2 regions of the Exiguobacterium sp. FSL W8-0210 genome follow, and region 2 is predicted to be linked to the other one. Evidence: predicted binding sites of a transcription regulator. Region 2 holds the regulator's gene; the other holds the start of a gene.
What was found. Region 2 encodes LexA, which represses DNA repair genes until DNA is damaged. Its sites were predicted from a motif close to CGAACATATGTTCG; they were not measured.
Positions count from the first base shown of each region.

Region 1: the regulator LexA is predicted to act here: its motif matches at 9,480-9,493, upstream of MKY22_RS01835 (NUMOD4 domain-containing protein).

Region 1 covers NZ_JBBOUK010000001.1:327,232-342,936, forward strand. The annotation lists gene MKY22_RS01780 (hypothetical protein) at 1-67, shown strand, start outside; gene MKY22_RS01785 (copper resistance CopC family protein) at 131-658, shown strand; gene MKY22_RS01790 (copper resistance D family protein) at 592-1,644, shown strand; gene MKY22_RS01795 (acyltransferase family protein) at 1,695-3,488, opposite strand; gene MKY22_RS01800 (sensor histidine kinase) at 3,624-4,973, opposite strand; gene MKY22_RS01805 (response regulator transcription factor) at 4,970-5,659, opposite strand; gene MKY22_RS01810 (class I SAM-dependent methyltransferase) at 5,637-6,212, opposite strand; gene MKY22_RS01815 (bifunctional transcriptional activator/DNA repair enzyme AdaA) at 6,375-7,418, shown strand; gene MKY22_RS01820 (DNA alkylation repair protein) at 7,415-8,461, shown strand; gene MKY22_RS01825 (GNAT family N-acetyltransferase) at 8,462-8,803, shown strand; gene MKY22_RS01830 (AAA family ATPase) at 8,842-9,420, opposite strand; gene MKY22_RS01835 (NUMOD4 domain-containing protein) at 9,553-10,080, shown strand; gene MKY22_RS01840 (methyl-accepting chemotaxis protein) at 10,129-11,778, opposite strand; gene MKY22_RS01845 (hypothetical protein) at 11,869-12,045, opposite strand; gene MKY22_RS01850 (GGDEF domain-containing protein) at 12,191-13,273, shown strand; gene MKY22_RS01855 (NUDIX hydrolase) at 13,321-13,728, opposite strand; gene MKY22_RS01860 (Type 1 glutamine amidotransferase-like domain-containing protein) at 13,725-14,375, opposite strand; gene MKY22_RS01865 (ABC transporter permease) at 14,425-15,423, opposite strand; gene MKY22_RS01870 (ABC transporter ATP-binding protein) at 15,416-15,705, opposite strand, start outside.
Region 2 covers NZ_JBBOUK010000001.1:1,146,891-1,162,595, reverse strand. The annotation lists gene MKY22_RS05980 (YneF family protein) at 1-86, opposite strand, end outside; gene tkt (transketolase) at 209-2,179, opposite strand; gene MKY22_RS05970 (DUF896 domain-containing protein) at 2,454-2,690, opposite strand; gene MKY22_RS05965 (YneB family resolvase-like protein) at 2,804-3,457, opposite strand; gene yneA (cell division suppressor protein YneA) at 3,503-3,790, opposite strand; gene lexA (transcriptional repressor LexA) at 4,002-4,616, shown strand; gene MKY22_RS05950 (metal-binding protein) at 4,648-5,118, shown strand; gene MKY22_RS05945 (MIP/aquaporin family protein) at 5,305-6,006, shown strand; gene glpK (glycerol kinase GlpK) at 6,050-7,552, shown strand; gene MKY22_RS05935 (hypothetical protein) at 7,631-7,951, shown strand; gene dhaM (dihydroxyacetone kinase phosphoryl donor subunit DhaM) at 8,039-8,407, opposite strand; gene dhaL (dihydroxyacetone kinase subunit DhaL) at 8,400-9,002, opposite strand; gene dhaK (dihydroxyacetone kinase subunit DhaK) at 9,027-9,995, opposite strand; gene MKY22_RS05915 (AzlC family ABC transporter permease) at 10,150-10,851, shown strand; gene MKY22_RS05910 (AzlD domain-containing protein) at 10,830-11,156, shown strand; gene MKY22_RS05905 (GNAT family N-acetyltransferase) at 11,470-11,745, opposite strand; gene MKY22_RS05900 ((4Fe-4S)-binding protein) at 11,720-11,956, opposite strand; gene glnA (type I glutamate--ammonia ligase) at 12,073-13,419, opposite strand; gene MKY22_RS05890 (MerR family transcriptional regulator) at 13,465-13,863, opposite strand; gene MKY22_RS05885 (methionine gamma-lyase family protein) at 14,005-15,282, opposite strand; gene hflX (GTPase HflX) at 15,285-15,705, opposite strand, start outside.

The DNA of each region.
Region 1 (15,705 bases), 820 kb from region 2:
ACTGCTTGGTATCGCAGCAGCATCGATCCTTGGATTCTTCGCACTCCGTCGTCGCCCGCAACAATAAAGGACGACCCGCTGGTGACAGCGGGTTTTCTTGTACACATCAAGCAGAAAGGAGGTAAACGACATGCGCATCATCCGATTTGCCCTTCTGTTCCTCATTTGTCTGTTGCCCATATCGGTCGAAGCACACACGAGTTTAAAAAGCTCGAATCCGGCAGATGGATCGGCATTATCTGAACCCGTCGATCGGATCCGCTTGACGTTCAGTGAGGCTGTTGAAAAAACGAGCACCTTACGTGTAGTAGACGCGAATGGAGTTGAACAAGCCCTTGCGAAACCACTTATCATCGGAAATGAACTGAGTGCTGTCGTCTCAGAGCCTTTAACGGAAGGAAAATACACGATCAAGTGGGCGTCGATTTCAGATGATGGTCATCCCGTGAAAGGAACGATCCGTTTTACGGTACTGGGTGCGGCAAAAGCTGAAACAAGCACTGTAGAAAAGGCTGAGCCGATGGAAAAAAAAGCAGCAGTCGTTCCTGAAGCAGAGCCTGTTTCAAAAGGACTCGTTCCGACACTGCTCCCATGGATCGTCGGGGGACTGTTAATCAGTATCGTCATCCTTCTCGTGTTACGTCGTCGTTCGACATGAGTGCGTTTCTAGGAGAACTACTCGTCTATATGGGTGGAGCGCTTTGGATGGGCTATTTGGTATTATGCTTCATCCCAACGAAACGAAAACCGCTATTAATGGACGGTACGTCGTGGGCGGTAGCGGGACTCGGGATGCTCGTTCTTGGAACGAGCATCCCGGTCTTTGGTGCCGTTCGTTTTCTACTTTCGACGCAAACGATGACAGAGGCTCTTCGAACAGGATTACTGGAGTTGCATATCGGTCGGATGTTTCTTGTCGTTTACTTCTCTGCTTTACTCCTATTGATCGTATTCACATGGCAAAAGCGACGATCCATCCTGCTCGCACTCTTGACGATCCCGTTATGGATTGGCATCGCAGGAACGAGTCACGCGGCGGCCAAATACGGTGCGCTCGGGTGGACGCTTCAGTTTAGTCACTTCTTATGTGTGACAGCTTGGATCGGTGTCGTGTTTTGGGTAGCCATCGGTGCTCGCTCGACCGTTCATTGGTCTGCCTTTTTAAGTTGGTTCAGTCCGTTTGCCCGGATCGCCTTTACGGGTGTCATCCTGTCAGGGCTGTTACTGATGCAACTGGCGATTCCGCTTGAACGTTATCCGAATCTCTGGGGCGTGCCATACGGTCAAGCGTTGTTGCTGAAGCACCTTTTATTGTTACCGCTTTTGTTCTATGCTTTCTGTAATGGCACGCTTGTTCGGCGTCGGTTGCGTTTTGACTCAACGTACGATCCGCGTCCGTTACTCCGGATGGAGAGTATCATTTTAGTATTGCTGTTCATGGCGAGTGCTTCACTCAGCCGTCTCGAACAACCGACGCTAGGGCAACTACCGACCGGTGATCCAGTGGGGAATGGATGGGTTTTGATGATGGGGATTGCAACCTTACCACTGCTTTTACTAGGATATCGTCGGCATGCAGTGGGTATCTTGCTGAGTTTATTCAGCGTCAGTTTGATTTATCTTGGGTTGCTAGCGACAGGATGAGTATAAAAAACAAGGTAGCGGATCGTTCCGCTACCTTGTTTGACGTGGTCTTATTTCGTTGAAACAGCGCAATTCGTTGCTTTCGCAAGAATCTTCGAATAGGCACGTGCGCCCTTGATATTCAAATGGACACCATCTGCTTCGAAGTAAGATGGATGTTTGACGGCAACAGCATGCCAGTCGATCAGTTCGACTCGCTTCCGTTTCGATGCCTCGCGTAACATCTGATTGACCTCTGCTTCCCACGGACGCGGGACGCGTGCAGTGACCAGATAGACGTGATCGGCATTTGCGAATTGATCGAGCAAACTGTTCAACTGATCCTTTCGGAAGCTACCGTTCGTTCCGAGGTGGAGAATGACTTGGCGTCCATGTCGATTATACGCGGCATACTGCTCACTCAGCGGAATCGCTTCTCGCAGCTGACGACCGAGTTTCGCATCAATCGTCAATTGCTTGAGCGTACTGCCGAGATAATCTTCGACACCGAGTAAGACCGAGTCCCCGATCGCAAGCGTCGGTCGACAGATTTTTCGCTGATCGGGCTTTGCTTTTGGTGTCGTCGGTTTCAGGATCGGCTTCGGTTTTTCTTTTGGCGCCGCTATCTTCTCGAAAGCAGGTTCTGGCTTCGGCGTATCGGAGACAGCAAGAATCGATAAGTTACCGATGAAGCTGACGATGAGAATCGTCAACACGGCAACACTCGTCCACTGCAACGTCGAAAACTGACGTAACTGCCGCGGATGTAACGACAGACGTTCTAAATAACCGGATAGTCCGTGCTGACGAATCGGACGTTCGATAAAGCGATACGATGCTTCAGTTAAGGCGACAAGCACGACGACGATCAATACGGTCCGAAGTAATGAGAACGTGCCGATTTGCTCGACTGGCGTCATCAGTGTGATGACGGGAAAATGCCACAGATATAGACCGTACGATCGTTTACCGATCGCAACAAGGCCTGGATGCGCAAACCATCGACTCCAAATCGACGCCGGATGAGCAATTGTAGCAATCATTAGTGCAGCAAGGACGGCGACAAGGAAAAAACCACCCCGGTATAAGAAGCTTCCGAACTCACTTGTGACAATCATCAATATAAGCAAGAGTGGCAAAGTAACGGCACCTATTTGATTCAGTAACCGGACACCACGTTTTGGGATATCGAGCTTAAAGCGGGTTGGTTGCCACGCGAAAGCGAGTAGACTCCCAATCAATAGGGCGAATAACCGAGTATCCGTGCCATAGTAGACACGACTTGGATCTTCACCAGGTGTGAACTGAATCGCCATCGCAAGCACGGATGCACCGATCGCAACGCCCATCAATTGCAGGAACAAGCGACGATTTTTCATTCCGAACCAAAGTAAGATCGGGAATAGCAGGTAGAACTGCTCCTCGATTGCGAGTGACCAAAGGTTTTGAATCGGTGATGGCTTACCGAACGACTCGAAATAGGAGACGTCATGGAAGATATACCACCAGTTCGTCCCGTAAATGAGCGCAAAGGCACTATCTTGGCGAACCGTATGCAACAGTTCGCGTTCAAAGATGGTTACGTACCCGAGAACGAGTAACAGCATGACGAATAGGGCCGGGAACAGGCGACGGAAGCGATGAATCCAAAATCGTTTCAAATCGAGGCGTCCGGTCGTCTGCCACTCGCGTAACAAGAGACCGGTAATCAGATAACCGGATAGGACGAAAAAGAGATCAACACCGAGGAAACCACCGGAGAAGAATGAAACCGACAGATGGTAGAGAATGACAGATAGAACAGCGAAGGCACGTAAGCCATCAAGCCCTGGCATATATGTAATCGAACGAGACGAGGATTTCATAAGACACGAACAACTCCTTTAAAACGACAACTAATTTCTAACAGTCTTTAGTGTATCGAATTCCAATTTCAAAGAAGTGTCTAAGAAGTAACAACCTGACCAAAAAAGCACCCGATGCGCACATCGGATGCAGGCTTATGAAATATGTGGAAAACGACAGGTCACGATGAAGCGGTTGTCTTGTGAAGTCAACGCGACGTTCCCCGCATGACGCGCCATGATTTGCTGAACAATCGACAGACCGATGCCGGAGCCACCAGACGAGCGGGAAGCATCGGACGTCCCGAACGGTGTTAGCCATTCGTTTAGTTCCTCTAGCGTATAAGTCGATTCAATCGCATTTGAACAGATCAGCTGGATACCTTCTGCGTCGTCGTTGATGGTAATCCGAAGATCACCGGTCCCGTGAAGCGTCGCATTGCGAATCAAATTCTCAAGCAAGCGTCGTAAGAGCATCGGATCGGCGAAGAGAGTCGCGTGTGCAGGACCATTGACAGTAGAAGAAGTGCCAGGAAACAGTTCCAGGACTTGTTCCGTCAGTGTGACGAGATCAAGCGATGTCCGTTCGACTGGATAATCGGTGTTCGATAATTTAGCGAGCGTGAACAATTCGTCGATCCGGGAAGCGAGCGTTTCTGACTGTCGGGTGACAATCGCTAGAAGCTCCGTCCGTTCCGTCGCGGATAACGTCTCGTGTTTTTCGGTTAGCCACTGGATGAAGCCTTGGATTGAGGTCAACGGAGTCCGTAGGTCGTGCGACAGACTCGTGATCAATCGCAACTGCTCGACGAACCGCTCCTGGTCGCGTACGCGTAAGGTGCGGAGTTCCTGTTCGATTCGTTCGATCGATTGGGCGAACAACTTGAATTCCTTCGGTCCTTTGACGGGAGGTAACGGTTCCGTTGGCGCTGGTTCGACCGTCAACCGCTCAAGCCGTCGCTCGAGTTCGCGGAACAAACCAGCGATCCAACGTGTTAAAAGCAGTAAAAAGACGATGAACAAGACGACTTGTAAGATGAAGAAGGCGTTCGAATTACCGACTTGATATTCATTGAGTGTTGGTTTATCGGACTGAACAGTCAAAAAATAGCCAGGCTCACGGGTTCCAAGATTGATCGCTTCGATATGGTGCAATGTCCTAACCTTTCCTGTGTCTGATGGCTCCCGCTCGGTTGGTGTTTGCTCAGCAAGCAGTCGGCTCGGTGTTAAGTCTTTTGGATACTTGTCGGAAGCGCTGACCAGACGACCATTGGCATCGTATACTGCCCACTCATAGGGCCCGGTCGGTATTTGTCCATTTTGATAACGTATAATGTCCTCTTTAACAGCGCTCACCGTGTCTTCTTCCGTCGTGTAGTAGTAACGGGGAACCGTTTTTCCACCAAGCGGCAATTGACTCGCCAGCAACCAGGCAAGTGCCGTACTCAAAAATGCAGCGAGCAGCAACAAGACAAGCATCCAAACAGTTAGTTTGATCCGTCTCATGGCTCAACCTTATAACCAACGCCCCAGACCGTCTGGAGGTGGCGCGGTTCTTTCGGGACATCCTCAATCTTGTCGCGGAGCTTATGGATCAGGACCATGACAGCGTTCGACGCGGAACCAAGTGCTTCCTCCTGCCAAACCCGTTCATACAGGTCTTCAGCCGAGAAGACACGACGGGGGTGACTCAAAAAGAGCGCCAGGCAATCAAATTCACGGCGTGTCAGGGCGAGCGGTACATCGTATTTAAAGATGACGCGTTCGTCTTCTTTGAGTGTGAACGGACCGACCTGAATCGCTGAAGCAGTAGTCGGGACATGATACTGACTGACGCGGCGTAACAGCGCCTTGACGCGGGCGACGACTTCAAGCGGATTGAACGGTTTACCGATGTAATCGTCCGCCCCGAAGGTCAAACCTTGAATTTTATCCATGTCTTCGCGTTTCGCTGTCAGCATCAAGACGGGTAACGTGTGACCGGCAGCGCGCGCAGCTTGAACGGTCGAGAAGCCATCGCGAACGGGCATCATCACGTCGAGTAACATCGCATCAACTGGACGCGTTGCAAGAGTCGCTAACGCTTCCTCACCATTTTCGGCTTCGAGGATCTTGTACCCTTCATTGGTTAAATACAGTCGAAGCAATTGACGGATGTCTGCTTCATCGTCAACGATCAAGAGCGTGGGCATGTGTAGATTCCTCCTGTTGTACCCCCTCGAAAACATAAGCCGGGGGCAGATTGTAGAGCGTGTGCGAATAACTGTGTTCTTGGAAATAGTCCCGGAACATCTTGAACTGGAACCGGGTGTATTGAAAGGCGATGAAGTGACCGCCTGGTCGTAGTAACGTTTGAAATTGTGCTAATAAGTCATGCCGCAACGCTGCCGGGAATGACGCGAACGGGAGACCACTGACGATGACGTCGATCTGTCCGCTCCATGAATCGGATAATCCTTGAACGTCACCAATGAAGAGAGTGACATTCGTTTCCTGAGCCAGTAATTGTTCGAGTGCCGGGCGGAACGTTTCGCTCCGTTCACAAATCAAGAGATGTGTCTCCGGTGAACGAGCGGCCAGTAAAGCTTTGGTGATCGCTCCGTCACCCGCTCCGACTTCAAGAATTTGGCGTGGACGATCGGCGACGGCGCGTCGTGCCATCATTTCAGCCAGACGTGGACTGCTCGGTGCGATGGCTCCGACACGGAGTGGTGCGTGAAGTGCTTCTTTTAAGAAATCAAACATGAAAACCCTACTTTCCGTTGAGTATATCATGTAGTATGCACATCGTCCCTTTCGAAAACAGGACGATGTTTCTTAAGTGAATCTTAAACATATCAATGCCTGATTTTCGGCGACATGATGACCGGACAAGCCGGTATACTAAGGACAAAGGAGGGGAAGGCGATGGAACATCACACGTATTATGAAGCGCTCGTTCGCCGGGGCGCGACGTACGAAGGAACGTTTTTTGTTGGTGTCAAGACGACCGGCATCTTTTGCCGTCCGACGTGTCCGGCACGAAAACCGAAAGCAGAGAACTGTGAGTTTTTTGAGACGGCGCAAGAGGCATTACTTGCCTCTTATCGACCGTGCCGTCGTTGTCATCCGCTTGCTTATCCCGGCGATCATGGTACGATTCAACGCTTGATCGAAGCGGTCGAGGCAGAACCAGACAAACGATTCAAGGAAGCCGATTTTCGAGCACTTGGTCTCGATGAATCAACGGCACGCCGCCAGTTCAAGAAACGCTTCGGAATGACGTTCGTCGCGTATGCTCGGGCACGACGGATGGGGCTTGCGATGAAGGAGATCCGGACCGGTAAGCCGATCATCGAAGGGCAGTTGGCTGGAGGTTATGAATCGAGTAGTGGTTTTCGTGAGGCGTCAGCACGGATTCTCGGGCAGGCACCGTCGCGCTTTGACGGGCAGGTCTTACGCGCGAAATGGCTTGATACACCACTCGGTTCGATGCTGGCGATTGCTGACGATCAACTCTTACATCTGCTCGAGTTCGTCGACCGACGTGGACTGGAGCGGGAAATCGAACAATTACGTCAAAAAGCGCGCGCTGTCATCGTTCCCGGGGAATCACAGGTCTTTGGACAAATTGAAGCGGAGCTCCGTCGTTACTTCAAAGGAGAGCCGGTATCGTTTCAAACACCTTTGATGCGATACGGGACGCCATTTCAACGCCGCGTCTGGGAAGAACTCGAACGGATTCCGAGTGGGGAGACGATCTCGTACCAAGAGCTGGCGATCCGGATCGGTCAACCGACCGCTGTTCGTGCCGTCGCACGAGCGAATGGAGCGAACCAACTGGCAATCGTCATTCCGTGCCACCGGGTCATTCGGACGAATGGAGATTTAGGTGGATACGCGGGTGGACTCGCACGCAAGGAAACATTGCTCAAACTGGAGCGCACACAGAGAGGATTGGATGAAGGATGAGTTTGATTAAAGATGTGTTTTCACCGAGTTGGCTCGACCGCTTAGGAGCAGCGGTCGATGTATCAGATTTTCGAAGACGAGTCGAACAGAGGGACTGGGAAGAACTCGCGTTTAAACAACGCGTCCGTCGTGTGGCGAAGACACTAGAGACGATCTTGCCAGCGTTTCCGGATGCAGCGGGGGAGCTAGAGCGACTCGCACCGCAGTTTACCGGGCTACCGGGGATCGTTTTTCCGGAGTACGTCGAACGAACGGCAGACCTTTCTGACTGGTCGCTTGCATTAGAGACACTCGCCAAGTTGACGTCACATTCGACGTCGGAGTTCGCCGTTCGGCGTTTTCTACTTGTCGATCAGGAACGATATCTCGACCAGGCACTCAAATGGACAACATCAGATGATGAACATGTCCGGCGCTTAGCGTCTGAAGGAACACGCCCGCGTCTGCCGTGGGGACAAGCGATTCCGCGTTTGATTGCTGATCCGCGTCCAGCATTACCGATTCTTGACGCCTTACTACAGGATCCGTCACTCTACGTCCGAAAAAGTGTCGCCAATCACTTGAACGATATTTCAAAGACACATCCGGAATACCTGATCGAGCGAATCGAACGTCACTTAGGAACAGATCCGAATACAGACTGGATTTTACGTCACGCTTCCCGGACGTTACTGAAGCGCGGAAATCCAGAAGTATTACAGTTGTTCGGACACGTCACGCAAGGTGAGGTCGAGGTGACGGACTTGGTCGTCTCACCAGTGACGATTGGTCAAGAGTTACAGTTTTCGTTTCAAGTAAACAGTTCCGTCGAGCAACGTCTGCGTCTTGAATACGCGATCGATTACGTCAAACAACGCGGAACGAGTCGGAAGGTGTTTCAACTGCGGGAGCGGGAAGTCAAAGGTGTCTTACAAGTCGAACGACGCCAATCGTTTCGGAACATGACGACGCGTGTCCATTATCCCGGAACACATACATTGACAATTTTGATTAACGGAGAGGCTTACGCGACAGCAACGTTCGAGGTCGAGGAGGAGAGCTGAATGCAAGGGAGACATCCGGATTTTACGACGTCACGCCTGTTTGTCGAAGCAACGGATGACGAATCGGGTTGTAAGTGGACGTTGCATGCGTTACGTGAGAAAACAATCGTCGGAACGATTACCTTCACATGGAATGGATCGACCGGAAACTTACGTTATACAACGACGGATGAGGACGATCAGCGCGGATACATCACAGAAGCGTTGACGTCGATTCTATCATATCTCGCGCGGACGTTATTACTGACGCGTGTCTACGGCGAAGCAGGCAGTGAGACAGTCTGGCGTCGAAACGGATTTCAGTTGCAGGCGAATCGATATGCACGCGAACTCCATCACTAAAGCCCCGTCTGCTTAAGCAGGACGGGGCTCGTTTGTGCTTAGACCGTTGTTTTGGACCAGTTGAAATGGTTGCAAATCGCTTCAGCGCTTTCGCGTGCACTTAATTGTTCCGTATCAAGGAAGAGATAGTTGACGTCCGGTAGTTCGCCCGGCAGCGAACGTGTCCGGTATCCGTCCGCCGTCTCACGTAAGTCTTGTTCAGAAGCAGCGAGGTCACGCTTCGTTACTTTGTGTGTCAATCGGTTTTCGGTCGTGTTGCGGTGAAGACGGGTTGCGACCGGCGCATCCAGTTCAACGATATAGACGTCAGCACCCGCTTGTTCGAATAATTCGACTGTCTCTTCAATGAACTCGAGACCACCGCCTTCGACACCGAATAGACAGAGGAATGTAAACAGCACACCTTCGAGCGAACTGTTCGCCATTTCCTTGAACATCTCGCGCCGGATCGTATCCTTTAGGCGATGGTGTGCAGGTTCAGAGAAATCAAAATAAGGCAATAACAGATCGATTGTCTGATGGTTATGGAAGACTTTCATCTCCGTCAATCGTTCGATTTCCTGACCAATCGTCATCTTTCCGACCGCTTGGGGACCAAGTAACAAGACAAATTTCATAGATGAACCTCATTTCCTTTTTCTGCTAAGAATAGCACATTCCGACGAGTGACATCACTAGAACGTTTGTTCGTAATTTGATATAATTCAAGTATGAAGTCCCGTCGTGTCCTTGTCTGAAGGAGGACAATCATGCAAGAACAATGGAAAGCCGTCATCGGCTATGTAGGTATATATGAAGTCTCATCGTTTGGTCGCGTAAGATCGCTCGACCGAACGATCGTAACGTGTCGCGGTGTCCAGCAACGCCGAAAAGGTGTCTTGCTCCGTCCACGGCTCAATCGGGAAGGGTACCGGAAAGTCACGCTCTATCAAAGTGGTCGAGGAGAGCGGATGCAAGTCGGATTGCTTGTCGCAAAAGCCTTTCTGACGACAGACGTCACGGAAGCACAACTCGTCCGGCGCAACGGCAAACGGGCTGACGATCAGTTGTCGAACTTAGAGGTTCTGCCTTCAATCGATCAGCAGTATAACGAACTGCTTGGTGAGTTCGATCTCTTGTTAGGTCAACATGTGACGCTGTCGCCATTTCAGATTCGAACGATTCGCGCGCAGTACGAAAAAGGGAAAACGATTCGTCAATTGGCAGAGCAGTATCAGGTGACGGAAAACCGAATCCGCAACATCATCGATAAAAAGGAAGCACGTTATATCGGCTGAGACCAGAATAAAGGAGCGTTTACCAGAGATGGTAGACGCTCCTTTGATTTAAGACGATTGTTCGCCGGCACGAACGGTCTGTTGTAATGAACTGATCCGCGACTCGAGTACCGCACTATGTGTCTTCAGTTCCGTCTGCTGGGTGACGTGGTGTTGCATCTGTTCCCCGAGCACCTGGCTGTAAGACGAGAGTTCTGACATCAACTGCTGAACCGACTGTAGATGTTCCTGCATGTTCGACTGAACATCTGCGACGATCTGGCGTTGGTGTTCCACGGTACCCAGTGTCGTCTCAATCGTCGTCGCTTCGGTCAGCATCTGTTTTAAATGCTCCGTTGCCGTCTCGAGCTGTTGCGACGTCGAAAGAAAACGTTCCGTCATTTGCGAGAGTGCTTGTTCGACTTGATCGAGCCCCGCCGTCCACATCTGATTGACCTGCCGAATATGGTCCGTACTCGTCCTAATATCGATCGCTAGTTTTTCGACCTCCTTAGCGACGACCGTGAAGCCGCGACCAGCTTCTCCGGCACGGGTTGCCTCAATCAGCGCGTTCAGCGACAAGCGGCGCGTCTCTTCAGCGACACGCTGGATGTGGGAAATCGAGGTCTCCATCTGCTGCTGTAGATGTGAGGTCTGTTGCAAGATTTGCTCTGTCGTCGCGGATTGTTCTTTCAGCAAGTGGCTTTCTTGTTGTAATGTCCCAAGTGTCGTGTGATTCGTCTGAACAGTCTGTTGAAAACGGGTTACGGCATGTTGACTGTTCAGAAGTGTCGTTTGCATCTCGCTTAACGCATCGTGTCCTTGGACAGTCAAACGTGTCGAAGCGACAATCGTCTGATCCATCTGTGTCGATTGCGCAAGTAAGGAACCGGCAACTTCATCGACGGCTTGGACTGATTGATCCATTGCGGATAAGCGCGAAGAGAAGTGGGGCTGGACGGATTCAAGCTCCTGACTGGCTTGTTGCATCTCCGTCGTTAAGTCATTAATTTGTTGCATCAACTGATTGTATTGAAACGTCAGCTGTTGTAACTCAAAGGTCGTCGTCTTGAGCGTTAATGGACGATACGAGCGCTTCGCATGCGCTTCTTCAATCTGTAAGGCGAGTTTCGATAACGGTGCCAGTTGGCGTTGAATCCGCCAGCGAATCAACAGGCTGATGCTGACAAGTGTGACTACGCTCACCCAGACGAGTGTCCAAGCTAAATCTCGAGCAGGGGCGATTAATTTATCACGGTCGGTCGTCAGTAAGATGACGTCATCGAGTTCTGGAATCGTCATCGCGACAAGAAATTGGTCTTGATACGAAAATGCATATGTACGTGCATTCTTTAAGTGCTGTAGTAGTTGTTTTCGTTTTGCTGGTTCGAGTGTCAACGGTCGGAACGCATCACTCGTGTTCAGGCTTTGAAAGCGAACCGTGTAGTCGTCACGTGATAAGTCGGTTCGCTGTTGCTGTTGCAATCGTTTGATGGCACGCGAGCGGTCAGTTGCGTCCTCCGGATACGCGAGAAACGTTGCCCGGACGTTCGCGTCGAACATCGTTAACTCACGCATCAGCCGTTCCTCAGTTGCTGTGACGGATTGTTGATACGATGCGTAAACGCTTAGACCACTGATCATGATCAATCCGATGGCGACGATCGGAATCAACCATCCATTTAGTTGCTGTGCTAATAATCGTTTTTTCGTAAGCATAAAAAAACATCTCCTCCCGTGTACCTATCGGAAGGAGAAGAAACAACATGTATGAAGGTGTTGTACGGCTTGTGTAAAGGTCTTGTGAATCTAATTCACGTAAATCGGAAGGACAGTTGCAAGATGGGTCATAAGTGCTTGTGTCTCTTCTTTTGGTTCAGATGTGACGTAAATGATCAACGCAGCAGCAACGATGACGAAGATAGCGATGACAAGAATGATGAAGAATGGCATATTACTTTTTCGTTTTTCGGCTTGACGGTCCATGAAAGATTCCCCCTTAATGATGTAGACGCTAGACATATTTGTTTGATTCCCTCTCCTCTTGTTTGAAAACCTTGGAAAAAGAGGGGAATGTGTAATCTGACGGGAATAGAGTAACTATCTGAAATGGAATGAGGAGGATGTCGTCGTGCTTACGTTGCTTAATTCATTGTTGTTGAACTTCTCACTGTTGATTGCGACATTGCTGTTTGCGTTTTTACCGCTAAGACGGATCGAGCGCATCTCGCCTAACTCTTCCTTACAAGTCCGACTCGCGATCGGTTGTATCGCCGGTGTGATTGGTGCACTGTTGATTTTCAACAGTATCTCCTATGACGTTGCAAAGATTGATTTGCGTCTTGTTGCACTCGTCACAGCGTACTTTTATGGGGGATTAGTTAGCGGGAGCATCACGATGCTGTTCATTATCGGTGCTCGATTCGCGGTGACACCAGCTGGCGAATACCAAGGACTGATTCTGACGACCTTGATCTGTGTCGCGTTACTCGTGACGGCGACGATTTATCGCCGGTTTGCTGCTCAGCGAATGAAGGATTATCTCGTGTTGCTTGGAACAGGTATCGCATACAGCTTACCGGCGCTATATTTATTGACGAACACGTTCGAGCGGTTTTTAGAGATTGCGCTCGTCTATATCATCGTCATCATGATTGGTGGTTACGTCACCTATCGTTTCCTACAAGAACTAAGGAAGCATTTTTTGTTCGTGCATACGCAACAAGAACTGGCTTTAACGGATGGACTGACACAACTGGGAAACCGCCGAAAACTGGATGAGACGTTAGCCGAGTACGCTCAGAACGGAACGGTCTTTTCCGTCCTCATTCTTGATCTCGATCATTTTAAATCAATCAACGATACATACGGTCATGAAGGGGGCGACGTCGTCTTACGGCAACTCAGTCATCTCTTGCAATCGTATTGTCCAGAACAGGGCGTCGTCGGTCGGTACGGTGGTGAAGAGTTTGTCTTACTGTTGCCGGACGTACCACTCCGACAAGCGGAACGACTGGGGGAACGGGCCTGCGCTGATCAACACTTCGTCTATAAGGAGCATCCTGTGTTTCATGTCACGTTATCGCTAGGGGTTGCCTCTTCTGATCAAGCATCGACCGTATTTGAGACCGTCCAAAAGGCAGATTTAGCGTTATATGAAGCCAAACAAACCGGACGAAATCGCGTCGTCTGTTATCGAGACCCTTTGCTGTAATTAAAAGCTACCCCGCTCGACCGATTGGTCAGGCGGGGCAGTTGTGTTTAGTGATGCAGTAACGAAAATACATCATGGCGTTCAAAATCAGCGAGAATATTCGGCGCAATCAACTCACGGATCGTTGTTTCGTCCGCCCAGAGATAGGCGTCGTGTTCTGCCGATAATTGAACGTCTGTTTGATTCGTCGCGCAGACGTACATCAAGAGAATGATTTGCCGATTGGGATGCGTCAGGAAGCTCGAGGCATAGAGCAGATGCTTCGGCGTAACGGTCAATTGTGTCTCTTCTTTAATCTCGCGAATGAGACTGTCGACTGGCAATTCACCGAAGTCGATCTTGCCACCCGGACATTCCCATGTCCCGCCACCGAAGTCAGCAGCAGCCCGGCGGACGATCAGGAGACGTTGCTCGTGAATGATGATGCCTTTGACGGCAGGAACGATTGCTGTCATTTGACGGGACTCCGCGACAATATGACGGGATCGATTCCTTCTGTTTCGACGAGGTGCTGATCGCGTAGATAGATCCCACTCTCGTCAGCTAGTCCGAAGGCACGGTCTGTGCTTTCTTCCGCAAAGGATTGCACGAGATGGGCAGCTTCGCCCCACGTCTCGTAATGGACACAAATGACTGCGTCTTTCAGTAAGGCAAGACCAGGCAAGCGAAGACGTTGATTGTCGCGTTGGTCGATCGCCGGAATCACACACCGTTCAGGCGAAACGAGGGCACCGGCTGAAAAGCCGGCGACCGGAACACCATCTGCGAAACGCGACTGAATGATGTCACCGATCGGTGTAGCGACCAAGTATTGCTGATACAATTCGGTCTCGCCACCGGAGATGATGATGCCCTGACACTGCTGTAGTTGTGCAAGTTGTTCGTCCGTTGTTGCGTCAGACAGTGGCAGATGGACGAACGACGAGATGCCATCTTCCTCTAACGGCTTCGTATAGATCGAGGCGTAGCTCGTCCAGTCCTTACCGGTCCGCGGAACGTATAGAATCGCGACCGGTCCACCATTCGTTAATGTAGCAAATCGTGTTCGTAAGTTCGGTGTAAAAGGAGGACCGCCTCCGAATAAGAATAAATGAGTACGCATGAAGTCATCCCTCCAACCAATGTAATAGAAAAAGTATAGCAGAAATCAATCAATTGGAAATGTGCTGGTAGAATGATTGTCTGCGGAACCACGTGTGATGTTGTTTCCGTTCTTGAAAGAGAACAAACAGAACGAAGGCGATAACGAGACCGCGTCCGATCCATGGTAAAACGAGAAGACCGTAGTTCATCGCAGCAAACAGCTGGAGTAAGAAACGACGTTTACTCGGATCCCGCAGATACGTGATCAGCGGGAGTTGCTGGTGCGTCTGCTTGAATAATCGCAGATGAAAGAACGGACGCTTTCGGTGAGACGGCTTCGGTAAGGCACCGTTCAATTCAAGGACGGTCGCCGATAAACTCGACTGTCGTTTCGTCGACAACAGGATATCCTCCGTTAATCCGTCCTCTCGCCGCGACCAGTGCTGGACATGAAGGGATCCGAACAGCAACACACACAGTGCGACGACGAAGAGGACAGGGTGCGGTTGAAGCCAAAGCAGGAGTAACAGAGTGATGCGTCCGGTTGCCAGGACGAGAAGACCGCTCCATTTCCGCAAGAACCGTTGCCCAGATAACCGATATGTCCAAAAGCTAAAGAACGGTTGGAGCAAAGAGAGCACGAGACTAATCAGCAGTACTGTGATACTAGATTGGTCAAACCGGATGCTATGTAGCGGAAAACAGAGTAGATGTAATCCGGCAGTCATTAGAAAAATCCTCACGAAGTGATACCGAACGGAATACCACTTCATTCGAACGATCGCTCCAGGAACCGGTTTGAAGAAGAGGCGATCTGCCGGTTCGAACCAGGCGTAAAAGGCGGGCAGGAATCCATACAGAATCCATCCGAGTAAAATCCAAGCGACCGGAACTGTTTGAACCCAGTCCGCTTGACCACTTAAAATCTGCACCGCTTCATAGATGATGAATAGAACGACTGGAACGACAAGATACAGCAAAATCGTCCAGTCGAAGATTTCTCGGAAGAAGCGACGTTGTTCCGCATGCCGTCGACGGATCCGTTGCTTCAAAAAGGTTTCAATCATGCTCGAGCACCATCGCTTCCATTATGTCGAACAAGCGAGCGCCTGGCTGACCGGAGGCTTCACCAATCTGAGCGAGTGTTCCTTGATGTTTAATGCGTCCCTGATCAATCCAGACGAAATCGTCACACAGACGTTCCGCGGAATCGAGGACATGGGTGACGAGCAGAATCGCCACACCACGCGTTCGTTCTGCTTCGAGTAAGTGTAACAACCGAATCGTCGCGACCGCGTCGAGACCAACGAACGGTTCATCGATGATCAAGCAGTCCGCGCGTTGCATCA
Region 2 (15,705 bases):
ATGTATCGACGAGCGATATAGAAACCAAGGGCGACACCTGCTACCAAGCAAAGAAGGGCAATTAAAATCCAAATCCATGTAGCCAAGTTGCTTCCTCCTCTAACTTAAAACGTCGCTTTTTACTATACTATAATTCCAATTGTTTGCATAGATGATAATAGATGAAAAACGAGCCCGACGTAAGATCGGACCCGTTTTCCGGAAGTGATTATCCGAGTTGCTTGACTGTCGCTAAAACGTTCTCAACAGACATGCCGTATTCTTTCAAGAGGAAGTCTCCAGGAGCAGATGCGCCGAAACGATCGATTCCGATGACTTGTCCTTCTGTTCCTACATATTTGTACCAACCGAGCGAAGCGCCTGCTTCGATCGCGACACGTTTCGTGATGTGTTTCGGAAGAACTGATTCTTTGTACTCTGCTGACTGTGCTTCGAATACTTCCCATGATGGAAGCGAAACGACAGCTGCTGATTCACCAAGTTCTTTTTGTGCTTCGACAAGAAGATGAACTTCTGAACCTGTACCGAGCAAGAGCGTGTCTGCTTTCGTGACGTCACCAGCGATGACATAACCGCCTTTTTCAGCGCCTTCTGTCGTCGTGCCTTCAAGCTCTGGAAGACCTTGACGTGTCAAGACGAGAAGTGTCGGTTTGTCTTTTGCTTGAACCGCTGTTTTCCATGCAGCAATCGTCTCTTTTCCGTCTGCTGGGCGGTAAACTGTAACGTTAGGCATTGCACGGAAACTCATCAAGTGTTCGACTGGCTCGTGTGTTGGACCATCTTCACCAACAGCGATTGAGTCATGCGTCAAGACGAAGATAGATGGAAGCCCCATTAATGCTGCAAGACGAACTGCTGGACGGAGGTAATCCGAGAAGACGAAGAATGTCGCGCCGTAAGGAATGACGCCACCGTGAAGCGCCATACCGTTGACAGCCGCAGCCATTGCGAATTCACGTACTCCGAACCAGATGTTACGACCGCTTGGGTCGATATCGAAGTCTGCTTCGCCTTTGAGCATCGTGTTGTTCGATCCTGCAAGGTCAGCTGAACCACCAAACAATGTCGGAACGTTCTTCGCGAGACCATTCAAGACTTCACCACTCGTTTGGCGTGTCGCTTTTTTCGATGACAAGTCGTATGTCGGAAGATCTGCTTCCCAGTTGCTTGGCAATTCGTTTGCGATTGCGCGAACGAGTTCAGCATGCAATTCTGGATGCGCTGCTTCGTATTGTTTCATCGTCTCGTTCCATGCGTCTTCTGCAGAAGCACCACGTTGGACGATCCGCTCGTCAAACAATGACTTAACTTCTTCAGGCACGTAGAACTCTTCGTGATCCCAAACGTAGCTTGCTTTCGTTAATTTGATTTCCGCTTCACCGAGTGGTGCACCGTGAGAAGCCGATTTCCCTGACTTGTTCGGTGAACCGAAGCCGATGACTGTCTTGACTTCGATCAACGTTGGTTTTGTCGTCTCTGCTTGTGCCGCCGCGATCGCTTTCGAAATCGAATCGATATCCGTTCCGTCTTCTACGCGAATGACTTGCCAGTTGTACGCTTCGAAGCGCTTCTGGACGTTTTCAGAGAATGATTTATCGAGATCGCCGTCAAGTGAGATATCGTTTGAATCGTACAATACGACCAATTTCCCGAGACCAAGGTGACCTGCGAGTGAAGCCGCCTCAGCTGAGACACCTTCCATTAAGTCTCCATCTCCACAAATTCCGTATGTGAAGTGATCGACGACGTTGAGATCGTCACGGTTGTATTTTGCTTCAAGATGACGTTCTGCCATCGCCATACCAACTGCCATTGCAATCCCTTGACCAAGTGGACCTGTTGTCGCATCTACACCAGCCGTGTGACGGTATTCCGGGTGACCTGGTGTTTTTGATCCCCATTGACGGAATGATTTAAGATCATCCATTGATAGATCATATCCCGATAGGTGGAGGAGTGAGTAGAGAAGCATCGAACCGTGTCCGGCTGAAAGTACAAAACGGTCGCGGTTGAACCATTCTGGATTTTTAGGGTTGTGGTTCATATGATCCGCCCAAAGCGAGAATGCCATCGGCGCTGCTCCCATTGGCATACCTGGGTGACCCGAATTCGCCTTTTGTACGGCATCAATCGATAAGGTACGAATCGTATTAATTGCTAATTGTTCTACTGTCGTCATGTTCGTCAAAACAATCATCCTCTCTCTTTTTCACAAATTCCTACTCATTTTAGCACACTCTTAAATGTGATACAACTTTTCTAAATAGTATGTCACATTAAAATGAATGCGCTATCTATAGCCGTTCTATCGACTCATACAGGATGCATGAATTGATGAAAGATCGTTATTAAGATGTATTGCTATCGTGCAATGTTTCCTCATCTAACAGCGCTAAACAAAAAAGAGGTCCGCTTAACGCGAAACCTCTTTCTTCTATAGAAGGAACAAACGATTATTGTTTATTCCGTTCTTCTTCTTGTGCTTGTTTCAATTTCTCTGGTGTTACGTCCGTTCCTTCTTCATCGACGATTTTCATGCCCATGAGTTGGTTTTTGAACGATCCACGGAATGCTGCGAGATACGCTGCACGTAATTCTTTTTGCTCTGCCGTTTCCGCTTCTGATAACGGCTCGACTTTTGATTTATTCGCTAATGCATTGATTCGATCTAATTGTTCTTGTGATAACATGGAATCCCTCTTTCTTTATGACTCAAACTTGAGTTGTTCAATTGTATTCTTACTGTAAAAGAGCTTATAAAAAAAAGCAAGTTAACCGCGTCAGTCGACGGGTTACTTGCTTCTCATTCCGGGCTAGGTGTCAGTTCGCGGTATTCAAGATATCGACGATTGACCGTTGCTTTTGAAATATCATGCCCCATCCCCCGCAAGGTGATGGCGATATCAGAAAACGTCAATCCGAGTTCTCGAAGACGTACAATTTCTTCGATCGGTACGTCTTTTCGACTACGTCCTGCGTTCTCTCCTTGACGATTGAGATTTCGTTCCGGGCGAAAACCTTGTTCGACTGCTCGCCGCATGCCACGGGCGATTTTTGCATTATGCAGTTTCCGTTGGTATTCTTCCACGAGTGAGACGATCTCAAGGACCATCGCTTCTGCATCCGCAAGTTGATATTCTCCATCTGAATCAAGCGTCATCAAGCGGACCCCATGTTTTTTGAATGTATGCAAAATAGCGATTTTTGCATTCCCACGACCAATCCGTGTATCATCCGTCACGAGGACCGCATCTACCGCGTCACGTGTCACATGATCAAGAACCGTCAGCATCCCTTCCCGATCGACATCATATCCACTCTCTTTTTCAGAGACGATGTCCACGACATCAAATCCCTTTTGAGAAGCAACCTTCGAAAGCTCCATCCGTTGGCGTTCAATCGAACTATCTTGTGCTTCTTTTTCGGTCGATACTCGACAATAAATCACGACCTTCATCGTACCTCACATCCCTGTTCGTTCTTTCACAACTTTTCCATTTTGTCATTGTTGTGCGATTGGTACAACGATTTTGCTTTTTGAGATGACATGTTTTGTCTCGACATCATTATTTTTAATCAACCAGTTGACGTATTCCTCATCTGACATCGAACCGTCATTGTAGACTTCAGCAATTTGTTCGACTGTAGCGTTCTCATCGACCGTAACGGAAGCTGTCATTAGTTGCGCCACTTTTTCATCCGGGCGTGGTGTGAGTAAAAAGATCACGAAAGCAATACTTAATGCATAGAAGAGAATTGAAAAAGCATGAGTACGAATCGTATGAATCATCATGAATCCCTCCAAATATGAAATGAATGAGTCAGAATAAATGTTCTCGGAACAATTGTTCGCATAACTCATAATAAACACAGAACCCGTGTTCGGTCAACACAAAATATCGAACAATTGTTTGTACGCTCATTTGTTCTATGTTATAGTGAATCTAGAAACATATATTCTTACATTTCAAACTTCAATCCAGAAAGAGGTGGCAATTCGTATGCGGAAAATGTCTAAGCGCCAACAAGAGATTCTCGACTACATCGTCTCTGAAGTGAAACTGAAGGGGTATCCACCATCAGTTCGTGAAATCGGAGAAGCAGTCGGACTCGCGTCTAGCTCGACGGTACACGGTCATTTGGATCGACTCGAGAAACGGGGAATGATTCGCCGTGACCCGACGAAACCACGTGCGATTGAGATATTGCTTGATAAGCCTGAAGAAATCACGGAAGCCATCGTTCATGTTCCCGTCATCGGGAAAGTCACAGCTGGTCTTCCGATTACAGCGATTGAAAACATCGAAGAACAATTCCCGCTTCCTGCACATTATGTAGGAAACGAAACGGTCTTCATGTTGACGATCGATGGTGAATCGATGATTAACGCAGGTATTCTTGACGGCGATCGTGTCATCGTACGCCAACAAAACACAGCAGAAAACGGAGAAATCGTCGTAGCTATGACCGAAGATAGCGAAGCGACGGTGAAACGGTTCTTCTTAGAAGATCAACAGGTACGTCTACAACCAGAAAATGACTCGATGGATCCGATGTATTTCGATAATGTCTCCATTCTTGGTAAGGTAATCGGCGTGTATCGGACGATTCATTGACGGAGGGACCAGTTACGACTGGTCTTTTTTCATGCCTTCAGGAAATGTACATGATACCGTCAATACCGTCGCACTGACGGGTTACGTTGCGTATTCGGTCGCAACGCAACAAACCGATTGGTTACCGACTGCCATCGGTATCGCTGTCGGTACGCTTTGGTTGTCACCTGACCTCGATTTAAAGTCAGAACCGTATTATCGCTTTGGACCATTTCGAGTCCTGTGGATGCCTTATGTGAAGATCATGCCCCACCGCTCGATCTGGTCACACGGATTGATCATTGGGGATGTCATTCGACTCCTTTATAGTGCTGCACTTGTGATTCCCTTATTATTTCTCAGCTTGTATTTTCAAGTCATCGCGTCAGAGACCATCGATTCCTGGTTTGCTTCCCTACCCGCTTTTGTCATTGGTATCATGGTGGCGAGTACAATTCATATCCTACTAGATTATTCCAGTAGTTGGTTTCGACCTAAAAAAAGAAAAAAGCGTCGTCGTTAACACCTCTTTTGCTTGCTTGCAGGCAAGACGAGGTGTTTTCCTATCCAATTTTTCGTATCTTTAAACATTAAAATAAAAAATTTCCATTCCTATATTTCAATTATATGTATTGAAAACGTTATCAAATCGGAGTAATTTAAAGTAGAAAGACCATTATTTGCTTTAATCCAAAGGGAGGGGTTTTGCATGAATAACTTTGTACTAGAAATGATCGGTACGATGATCCTCATTCTGCTCGGGGATGGTGTCGTCGCCGGTGTCGTCTTGAGAAAGACGAAGTCCGAAAACAGCGGATGGATTGTCATCACGTTCGCTTGGGGTCTTGCCGTCATGACAGGAGCATTCGTCGCTGCTGAGAGTGGAGCGCACTTGAACCCTGCTTTAACAATTGCACTTGCTTTAAACTCTGATTTACCGTGGGCAGACGTTCCTGTCTATATTGCCGGACAACTTGTCGGAGCTTTCATCGGCGCCATTCTCGTTTGGCTTCATTACATGAAACATTTTGAAGCGACTGATGATCAAGCTGCAAAACTCGGTGTGTTCGCAACAGGTCCAGCGATTCGCCATACGCCGTCGAACTTGATTTCTGAAATCATCGGGACATTCGTTCTCGTCTTCGGTATCTTGGCGCTCGGTTTAACGACATTCGGTGACGGCTTAAAACCACTTATCGTCGGTTTACTCGTCGTCGTCATCGGTCTATCACTTGGTGGTACAACAGGATATGCCATCAACCCGGCCCGTGACCTTGGACCGCGTATCGCACACGCTATCCTACCGATTCCGAATAAAGGTTCATCTGACTGGGGCTACTCATGGATTCCAGTCGTCGGTCCAATCATCGGTGGAGCGCTTGCCGTGTTCATCTATCAATTGATCTACTAAGATCACGTCTCACTAACACATACCGCTCAAGGGGGATTTCGAAATGGAAAACAAGTATATCCTAGCACTCGACCAAGGTACGACAAGCTCACGTGCGATCATCTTCGATCACGACGGGAAAATCGTCAACTCGGCACAACGGGAATTCAAGCAATACTTCCCACAACCAGGCTGGGTCGAGCATGATGCAAACGAAATCTGGGGTTCAATTCTTGCTGTCATGGCAGAAGCACTCGGAACTGCAGATATCAAACCTGAGCAAATCGCCGGAATCGGAATCACGAACCAACGTGAAACGACAGTCGTCTGGAACAAAGAAACAGGTAAACCGGTTTATCACGCACTCGTTTGGCAATCGCGTCAAACGTCTGGTATCTGTGACGACTTAAAAGAACAAGGCTTGAACCAGAAGTTCCGTGATAAAACAGGACTTCTGATTGATGCCTACTTCTCTGGTACGAAAGTCAAATGGATCCTTGATAATGTCGAAGGTGCGCGTGAGCAAGCAGAGAACGGTGAATTACTCTTCGGTACGATCGATACGTGGCTCGTTTGGAAACTGTCTGGTGGAAAAACGCATATCACGGATTACACGAACGCTTCACGAACATTGATGTATAACATCTACGAACAAAAATGGGATGAAGAGTTACTCGATATCCTCGGTGTTCCTGCTTCGATGTTGCCAGAAGTTCGTCAGTCGAGTGAAGTCTACGACAAAACGGTACCGTATCACTTCTTCGGTTACGAAGTGCCAATCGCCGGGATCGCTGGTGACCAACAAGCCGCACTCTTCGGTCAAACATGCTTTGAAGCGGGTGAAGGGAAAAACACATACGGTACTGGTTGTTTCATGCTCATGAACACGGGTGAGAAAGCCGTTTCTTCTGACCATGGACTCCTGACGACGATTGCTTGGGGCGTTGATGGAAAAGTCGAATATGCGCTTGAGGGTTCTATCTTCGTCGCTGGTTCTGCGATTCAGTGGCTCCGTGATGGACTCCGTATGTTGAAACACGCGAAAGATTCAGAAGGTTACGCAACGAAAGTCGACTCAACAGACGGCGTCTACGTCGTTCCTGCCTTCGTTGGTCTCGGCGCGCCGTACTGGGATTCAGATGTTCGTGGAGCAATCTTCGGATTAACACGCGGAACTGATAAGGAGCACTTCGTTCGGGCAACGCTTGAATCACTTGCTTACCAAACACGCGACGTATTGACAGCAATGGAACAAGATTCTGGAATCGAACTGAAAACACTTCGTGTCGACGGTGGTGCTGTAGCCAATAACTTCTTGATGCAGTTCCAATCGGACATCCTCGGCGTTCCTGTCGATCGTCCAGAAATCAACGAAACGACAGCACTCGGTGCAGCCTACCTTGCTGGATTAGCCGTCGGTTACTGGAAAGATAAAGCGGAAATCAAACAACAATGGAAGCTCGATCATCAGTTTAAACCAGAGATGAAAGAAGACGATCGTGAACAACGCTATGCTGGATGGCAAAAAGCAGTGGAAGCGACAATGGTCTTTAAACCATCGAAATAAGTTAATTAATAACCCGATCCCTTTTACAGAGGGACCGGGTTTTTGATATCTTATAGAAAATATAGCGTGAGGTGCCTCATGAATACCATTTATTCTGATCAACAGCTAAAAGAGCACATTTTGGCCGCACTAGATGGCAACATCACACATGAAGAATTGGCAGATTGGTGTTACCGGTATATGATTGACGTCTACCATAATGATTACTATCATCTTGCAACTGACGGACGTGGAACTTATCCATTAAGTGAACAAGCGACTGAAGTAGCAAACGATATCGATGCACAATGGGATATGTATCTTGCTAACAGTTATACTCTAAATGAATTACAGACCATTGATTTAGCTACAATTCATTTGCCTAGAGAGTGGTTAGAAAAATGGCTCCAGTCGTTTTGATTCATGAGACTCTCTACCAAGTTTTAATATGAATAGAAGTAATTGAAATAAATCCCCCTCGCCTATTCGCGATGGGGGATTTATTACTTATTTGCCAAACTCATTTTTTAATCCGTCTTCAATCTCATCGACGGATTTCGACTGTCCACTTAAAACAGCTGCTAGAAAAGCACCTTCGACGAGTGGTGCGTCGATAAAACGTACCGTCCGTTCGCCACTGTATAATTCAAGTGCTAATTCCGTGTTCATCGTCGCAGAACCGATATCCGTTAAGACGACTCCATCGTCGTCTAGTGTATTCAGTGTTTCTTCGATTCGTGTCGCGTCTGTTCCAATGCTACCATCTTCAAGACCGGCTGCTACTAAGACTGGCGTATCCGGTGCCATCTCTGCCAACAGTTCTTTCAGCCCAGCCGCGAGTTTTTCACTATGAGAAACGAGTACAAGATTAACCATGAAGCACCTCCGCGATTTCGCCGAGTAGCAAAGCACTCGATAAACTACCTGGGTCCTGGACGCCTTCCGTCGCTTCACCGAAGTAGGACGCGCGCCCTTTCGTTGCGATACGCGCTTTTGTATCAGCAAGTGCTTGATCGATTGCCGCTTTCAAGTCCCCTTCTTGCGAGAGCGCTTCTTGGAACGGTGTCCAGATATCGACCATCGTCTTTTGACCGAATTCTGACTTTCCGCGCGACTTGATCCCTTCCGTCGCTTCGCGGAAAGCGTCTGCAAGCTCTGCACCTTCGACTTCTGTTTTCCCTTTGAATGCACCGGCGAACTTAACGAATGCTGTCCCGTATAAAGGACCGGATGCCCCACCAATCGTTTTGATCAGCGTCATCCCGACTTCTTTGGATAAAGCTCCTAAATCCTCATATTCGCCGTGTTCTTCTAGCGTCTTCTGGACTGCTTGGAAGCCACGCGACATGTTAATTCCATGATCTCCATCACCAATTTCCCGGTCAAGGTCCGTCAATTCATCCTTATGCTGTTCGATCTGTTCCGCTGCTTTGAGGAGCGCGCTTTGCAACTGTTCCGTCGTCAACTTCATGTTTTTACACCCCGTTTATTTGAATTAGAATCCAATCGCTTTCGTTTCTGCATCGAGATATCCGAGCAGTTCATCATCCACTGGTAAGAGCGTGATTGAGAACCCGTGCATCTCAAGCGATGTCATATAGTTTCCAACGAATGAGCGGGCAATCTCGTAACCATGCGCCTCAAGTTCTTCCGCGACATATTTATACGTGATGTACAGTTCGGATTCTGGTGTTCCGCCCATCCCATTCACCATGACGGCGACTTTTTTGTCTGGTACTTCTTTCGTCAAACGATCGAGCAACTCTTTGACGATCGCATCAACGGAAGCGACTGCTTTTCGTTCAAGTCCTTTTTCACCGTGGATCCCGATTCCGATCTCCATCTCGTCATCATGCAACTCAAAGCCTGGCTTTCCGCTCTCCGGCATGTAACATGGTGAGAGTGCCATTCCGATCGAACGAACGCCCTTGATGACTTTTTCCGCAACTGCTTTGACTTCACTTAGTGATTTTCCTTCTGCCGCTGCAGCACCGGCAATCTTATGGACGAAGACAGTTCCCGCGACCCCACGACGATCCTCTTCCTTTTTGATCGCGATGTCATCATTGACGACGACCGTATCGACTTCGATATCCTCGAGTTCAGCAAGTTCCTTCGCCATATCGAAGTTCATGACGTCACCTGAATAGTTCTTGACGACGAGTAGGACACCTTTTCCCCCATGAGCTGCCTTGATACCTTCAAGCACCATGTCGGGTGTCGGTGAAGTGAACACTTCCCCACAAACAGCCGCAGCAAGCATACCGTCCCCGACGAATCCAGCGTGTGCCGGTTCGTGACCGCTTCCCCCACCAGAAACAAGACCGACTTTTCCGTCCAGTGGTACTTTCCGTGCAACGACGTTAACACCTTCGACTTTTTTATACAAATCAGGGTGAGCAAGTACGAGTCCGTCGACCATGTCTGAAACGAACCGGTTCGAATCTTTCATTAATTTGTGCATGAAAAACGCTCCTTTACCTAACTGATTTTGCCGTACCACTTACTCTTTACCACCAAATCAAGTCGAGTATGTCGAAAAAAACGATGAAAATATTGACCAGTTAGTGACGATATTCCACATGAATGCTATGCTCTTAAAAAAGAGGAGGAATCGAATGTCATCAGCCTTTCAAGCAGGTGTCCGCGCCTGTCTACCCACCGTCCTTGGCTATATCGGCATCGGCTTTTCCGCAGGGATCGTCGGTCGTGCCTCCGGCTTATCCCCTCTTGAAGTCGGATTCATGTCCGTCTTCATCTATGCCGGCGCCGCTCAATTCATCATCACGAGTCTCTTGCTGTTGAATAGTCCCGCCTCTGCCATCATTCTGACGACATTCATCGTCAATCTCAGGCACTTGTTAATGAGTCTGACGCTCGCTCCGCACGTCGAGACACGCCACCTTCGTGATCGACTCGGTACTGGGACGTTACTGACGGATGAATCGTTCGCTGTCGCAATGAATACTGCGCAAAAAGGGAAGATCTCACCGTCCTTCATGCATGGCTTAAATCTGACCGCGTATCTTAGCTGGATTATCGCAACCGTTCTCGGTGCACTTGTCGGTAGCTGGTTTCCTGATCCCGAGCGCTTCGGTCTCGACTTTGCTCTGACGGCGATGTTCATCGGTTTATTGTACTTACAATTTGAAGGAGAACGTACCCGCATTGCCGTGAATAGTTGCCTCTTATTGATCGTCTTACTTTTGCTTTACATCACCATGCGCTACTTTTCTGCGGAAGTCGCCGTTCTTTGCGCGACACTCGGTGGCGCTAGTATAGGAGTCGTGATCACACGATGGAAATCCGCCCAGAATTAATCGGTCTCTTTTTAGCTTGTGGACTCGTCACTTGGATTCCACGTATCTTACCGTTTCTCGTCCTTCATGGACTGACGTTACCGCGCCTTGTAACGGAATGGCTCTCGTTCATTCCCGTCTGCCTGCTTGGCGCCCTCTTCTTTCAAAATTTACTTATCGCGCAAGACAACGCGTTCCCGACGATTTCGACGCTTCATGTCTTCGCCGCCCTACCGACGATGGCAGTCGCGATTTTCAGTAAAAGTCTTTCTTGGACGGTCATCACCGGTGTCGTCACGATGGCGTTTCTACGGATTTATCTGTAAGCAAGTTATTCATCTTTAACATATTTCGGTAAATATTTTATGTTATCCTTAAAATGGAAATACATAGATAGTGAAGGAGGTGCTGATGTGCCGAACAAGTGGCTAATACCCTTTTTAATTTTATCGTGCGCTAGTTTTCTACTTGTGAATCAAATGGATCTACCTTATATGCTAAAACAAGGACTGGTCGTGTTGTACATCATCGCCTATTTCGGTGCGATGGTTGTTTCTCGCAAAATGAAAGTCAGAGATCACAAACAATGACTCGAAAAAATCTCCTCTAGTCTTGAGAGACCGGAGGAGATTTTTATGATCACGTATTTGCTTGTACGTCCTGATAATCCGATTGATGTTCGAACTCTTTTTTCGCAAACGGACATAACGGCAGTAGCTTGACGTTTGCTTCCCGTGCCCAGTTGACGATCTCGGCAACAAGTTGTTCCCCAATCTGTTGGTTCCGGTGCGCGGGATCAACATACGTGTGATCGATGATCCACATGCCGTTGTTCGTATCGCTGTAAGTGATTTCTCCAATCACTTCACCTTCCTGATGGGCTTCGATTTTACGTTCCGCTCGTTTCAGCTCCATTTGCTTCCCTCCGTTCGTAAGATAAGGCGCCGCTTGGACAACCATCGACGACGTGCATGACGTCTTCCACCGGCGCCCCGTCCGCTTCAATCCAAGGACGCCGTTTGACATCAAAGACGGTCGGTAGACTTCGTACACAATGACCGGAATGAATGCAGACTTCCGAATCAAAATAGACCGTGATCTCTTTGCCTTCATATCCTTTTTTCATGATATATCGTCTCCCTTTCTTTGTACTCTTGTATCTTTCCATATCCTTGACTCAATCCCTGTCGACGACATGAAAAAAGCACTTCCAGACAAAAGTCCAGAAGTGCTTGAGTTGGATTAGAACAAGACCATGTACTGATCGCGTTCCCATTCCGTGACTTGCGTCCGGAACATATCCCATTCGATTTCTTTCAATTCAACGAAGTGCTCTGCGATGTGATCGCCGAGAGCGTGCATGACGACGTCATCCGCTTTCAAGACTTCGAGTGCGTGGCTGAGTGTTGATGGAAGATCATCGATTCCGTTCGCAACGCGTTCCGGTTTGTCCATGACGTAGATGTTACGGTCGATTGGAGCCGGTGCTTTCAAGTTGTTCTTGATTCCATCAAGACCTGAAGCGAGCAATGTCGCAAGCGCAAGGTACGGGTTCGCTGCTGGATCGACTGAACGAACTTCGATACGAGTCGAGAGTCCACGTGCTGCAGGAACACGGACGAGTGGTGAACGGTTACGGGCTGACCATGCGACGTAGCAAGGCGCTTCGTAGCCAGGAACAAGACGTTTGTATGAGTTGACTGTCGGGTTACAAACCGCTGTGAAGGCACGTGCGTGTTTGAGGATACCTGCTGTGAAGGCACGTGCATCATCCGACAATTGCATTTCTTCGTTGCCTTCATCGAAGAAGACGTTCTCGTTGCCTTTGAAGAGCGACATGTTCGCGTGCATTCCTGATCCGTTGACTCCGAAGAGTGGTTTTGGCATGAATGTCGCGTGCAAGTTGTGCTTCGCCGCAATCGTCTTGACAACAAGTTTGAACGTTTGGATGTTATCCGCCGTCGTGATCGCATCCGCATATTTGAAGTCGATTTCGTGCTGACCTGGAGCGACTTCGTGGTGTGATGCTTCGATTTCAAAGCCCATGTTCTCGAGCTCGATGACGATTTCTTTACGGCAATTTTCACCAAGATCGACTGGTGCGAGGTCGAAGTATCCACCTTGGTCGTTCAATTCAAGTGTCGGGCGACCTTTTTCATCTTTCTTGAAGAGGAAGAATTCTGGCTCTGGTCCAACGTTGAATGATGTGAAACCGAGTTCTTCCATCTCTTTAAGTACCCGTTTGAGCTGACCACGTGGGTCTCCTGCGAACGGCGAGCCATCCGGATTATGGATGTCACAGATTAAACGTGCAACTTTCCCTGTTCCATCTTCTGTCCATGGGAAGACGACCCATGTGTTTAAGTCTGGGAAGAGATACATATCTGATTCTTCGATCCGGACGAATCCTTCGATCGATGAACCATCGAACATCATTTTGTTATCAAGTGCTTTTTCCAATTGGCTTACTGGAATTTCAACGTTCTTGATCGTTCCGAGGATATCTGTGAACTGTAAGCGAATGAAGCGTACATCCTCAGCTTTAGCGATTTTCAAAATGTCTTCTCGTGTAATGTTGCGACGTGTCATGTGACAAATCCCCTCTCCGATTCGTTTTTATATGGTTACAGGTCCTTACTTGAAGAAACGCCCGAGCTCACCTTGGATGAGCGACGTCTTTCCATGTCGTCCTGCTTCCTTCAATTCATTTTTCAGGAGTTTATACAATTCGCCGTCAGATAGTTCCGGGCGCGTCTCGACGACGCTCTCCGCAACGCGTTCGCGTTTGACGAGATCGTTTTCAAAAATCAATTTGATCCCTGCGATATTCAGTCCCTGATCCAGGTATTCCTTAATCGACAACAGGCGATCGACATCGTTGAACGAATAGAGGCGACGCTTCGTCTCTGTCCGCTCCGGCTTAATCAGTCCCTGTTCTTCGTAATATCGGATCTGGCGGGCAGATAACGCGGTCAACTCTTGAACGACTCCGATGGGAAATAGTGGCTTGGACTGGCGTGATGAGTCTGCCATGTGGTTCCTCCTTTTTCCTTACTCCATGAGAATAAACCTCTGTCAGGCAACTTGTCAAGCGATGTAAGAAAAGTTAACACAACTTTTTTAATCACTTTACTCGAAGTCGTTCAGAGGTCGTTTTCACGAGATATGCTAGTATTAAACGTTTTTTTCTGGAATTAATTGTTTTTCCATCAAGTGATTGACGGCTGAGATGATGGCAATCTTGACGTGGCTATACGTCAACCCACCTTGGACGTATGCGGTATAGGGCGCACGGATCGGACCATCCGCTGACAACTCGATCGATGATCCTTGTACGAATGTTCCTGCTGCCATGATGACATCGTCCGCATATCCCGGCATATAATCCGGAATCGGTAACGCATGTGCATTGACGGGTGAAGCTGCTTGAATCGCCTGACAGAAGGCAATCATCGGCTCTGGCGCATGGAACGAGACCGATTGAATCAAATCCGTCCGTTCTGCCGTATGGTGCGGTGCCGTGTCAAAGCCGAACTGACCAAGCATGCTCGACGTGAACATCGCGCCCATCAACGCTTGGCTCACCGTATGTGGTGCCATATAGAAGCCTTGGTACATATCCGGAAGTGCGGATAACGATGGACCGGCTTCGGCGCCAATCCCTGGTGTCGTCATCCGGAATGACGCTCGTTCAATCAAATCCGTTCGACCGACGAGATAACCGCCGGTCTTCGCAAGTCCACCACCCGGGTTCTTAATCAACGATCCTGCCATCAAGTCCGCCCCGACGTGTGTCGGTTCGATCGTCTCGACGAACTCACCGTAGCAGTTATCGACGAAGATCAGTACGTGCGGATGAACGGCTTTGATGGTGGCGATTGCTTCTCCGATTTCGTTGACGGGTAGACTGCGTCGTGTCGCATAGCCTTTTGAACGCTGGATCCCGACGACCTTCGTCTGCGGTGTGATTCGTTCGAGAACAGCCGGTACGTCGATCGTCTCAGCGTTTTTCATCTCGACGACATCATACTGGACGCCCAGTTCCTTTAATGAACCGCGTCCGTCACCACGAATTCCGACGATTTCTTCAAGCGTGTCGTATGGTTTTCCTGTGATATAAAGCAATTCATCGCCTGGCAATAACAAACCGAACAACGCGATACCGATTGCATGGGTGCCGCTGATGATTTGCGGACGACAAAGACCGGCTTCCGCACCGAAGACATCGGCATAGATCCGTTCGAGCGTATCGCGTCCTTCATCGTTGTAGCCATAGCCTGTTGACGGCATGAAGTGAAAATCACTGACCTTGTGACGTCGGAACGCATCGAGGACGCGGAATTGATTGTATTCCGCGACCTCTTGCGCTTTCTTGACGTACGGGGCGATCTGTTCCTCCGCCCGATCAATGAGCGGACGGAGCGTTTCGTAATGGGTTAATTCTGAAAACATGTTTACACCTCGTATTGTTTCAATGTCGCGTATAGACGCGTATCTTTACGCAAGTAACCTTTTAGAATGACGGAACCATCTTCTTCGAACGATTCCTTCAAATTCATCATGACTTCCTTCGCCGGATTGTAATGGGCAAATCCGTCAACTGGAATGCGAATCTCGAGATACTCGAGGATTTCGCTGATTGACCGTTCGATCTCTTCGATCAAGCGCTCGATATCCTGCGGGTCAAGCGCAGAAATCAGCAGTTTTCCACCTGTGAACAAGCGGTTCAATTGATCCTTCTTGTTGTAGACTTCCAGTTGCGGAATGTCACCGGCACCGAGTTCATCGAGGACATCGTTCGTCGTCTGCATCTGATTCAAGTAATGCTCACTCGACGCATCAACGACATGGAGGATCAAGTCGGCTTCCAGCACT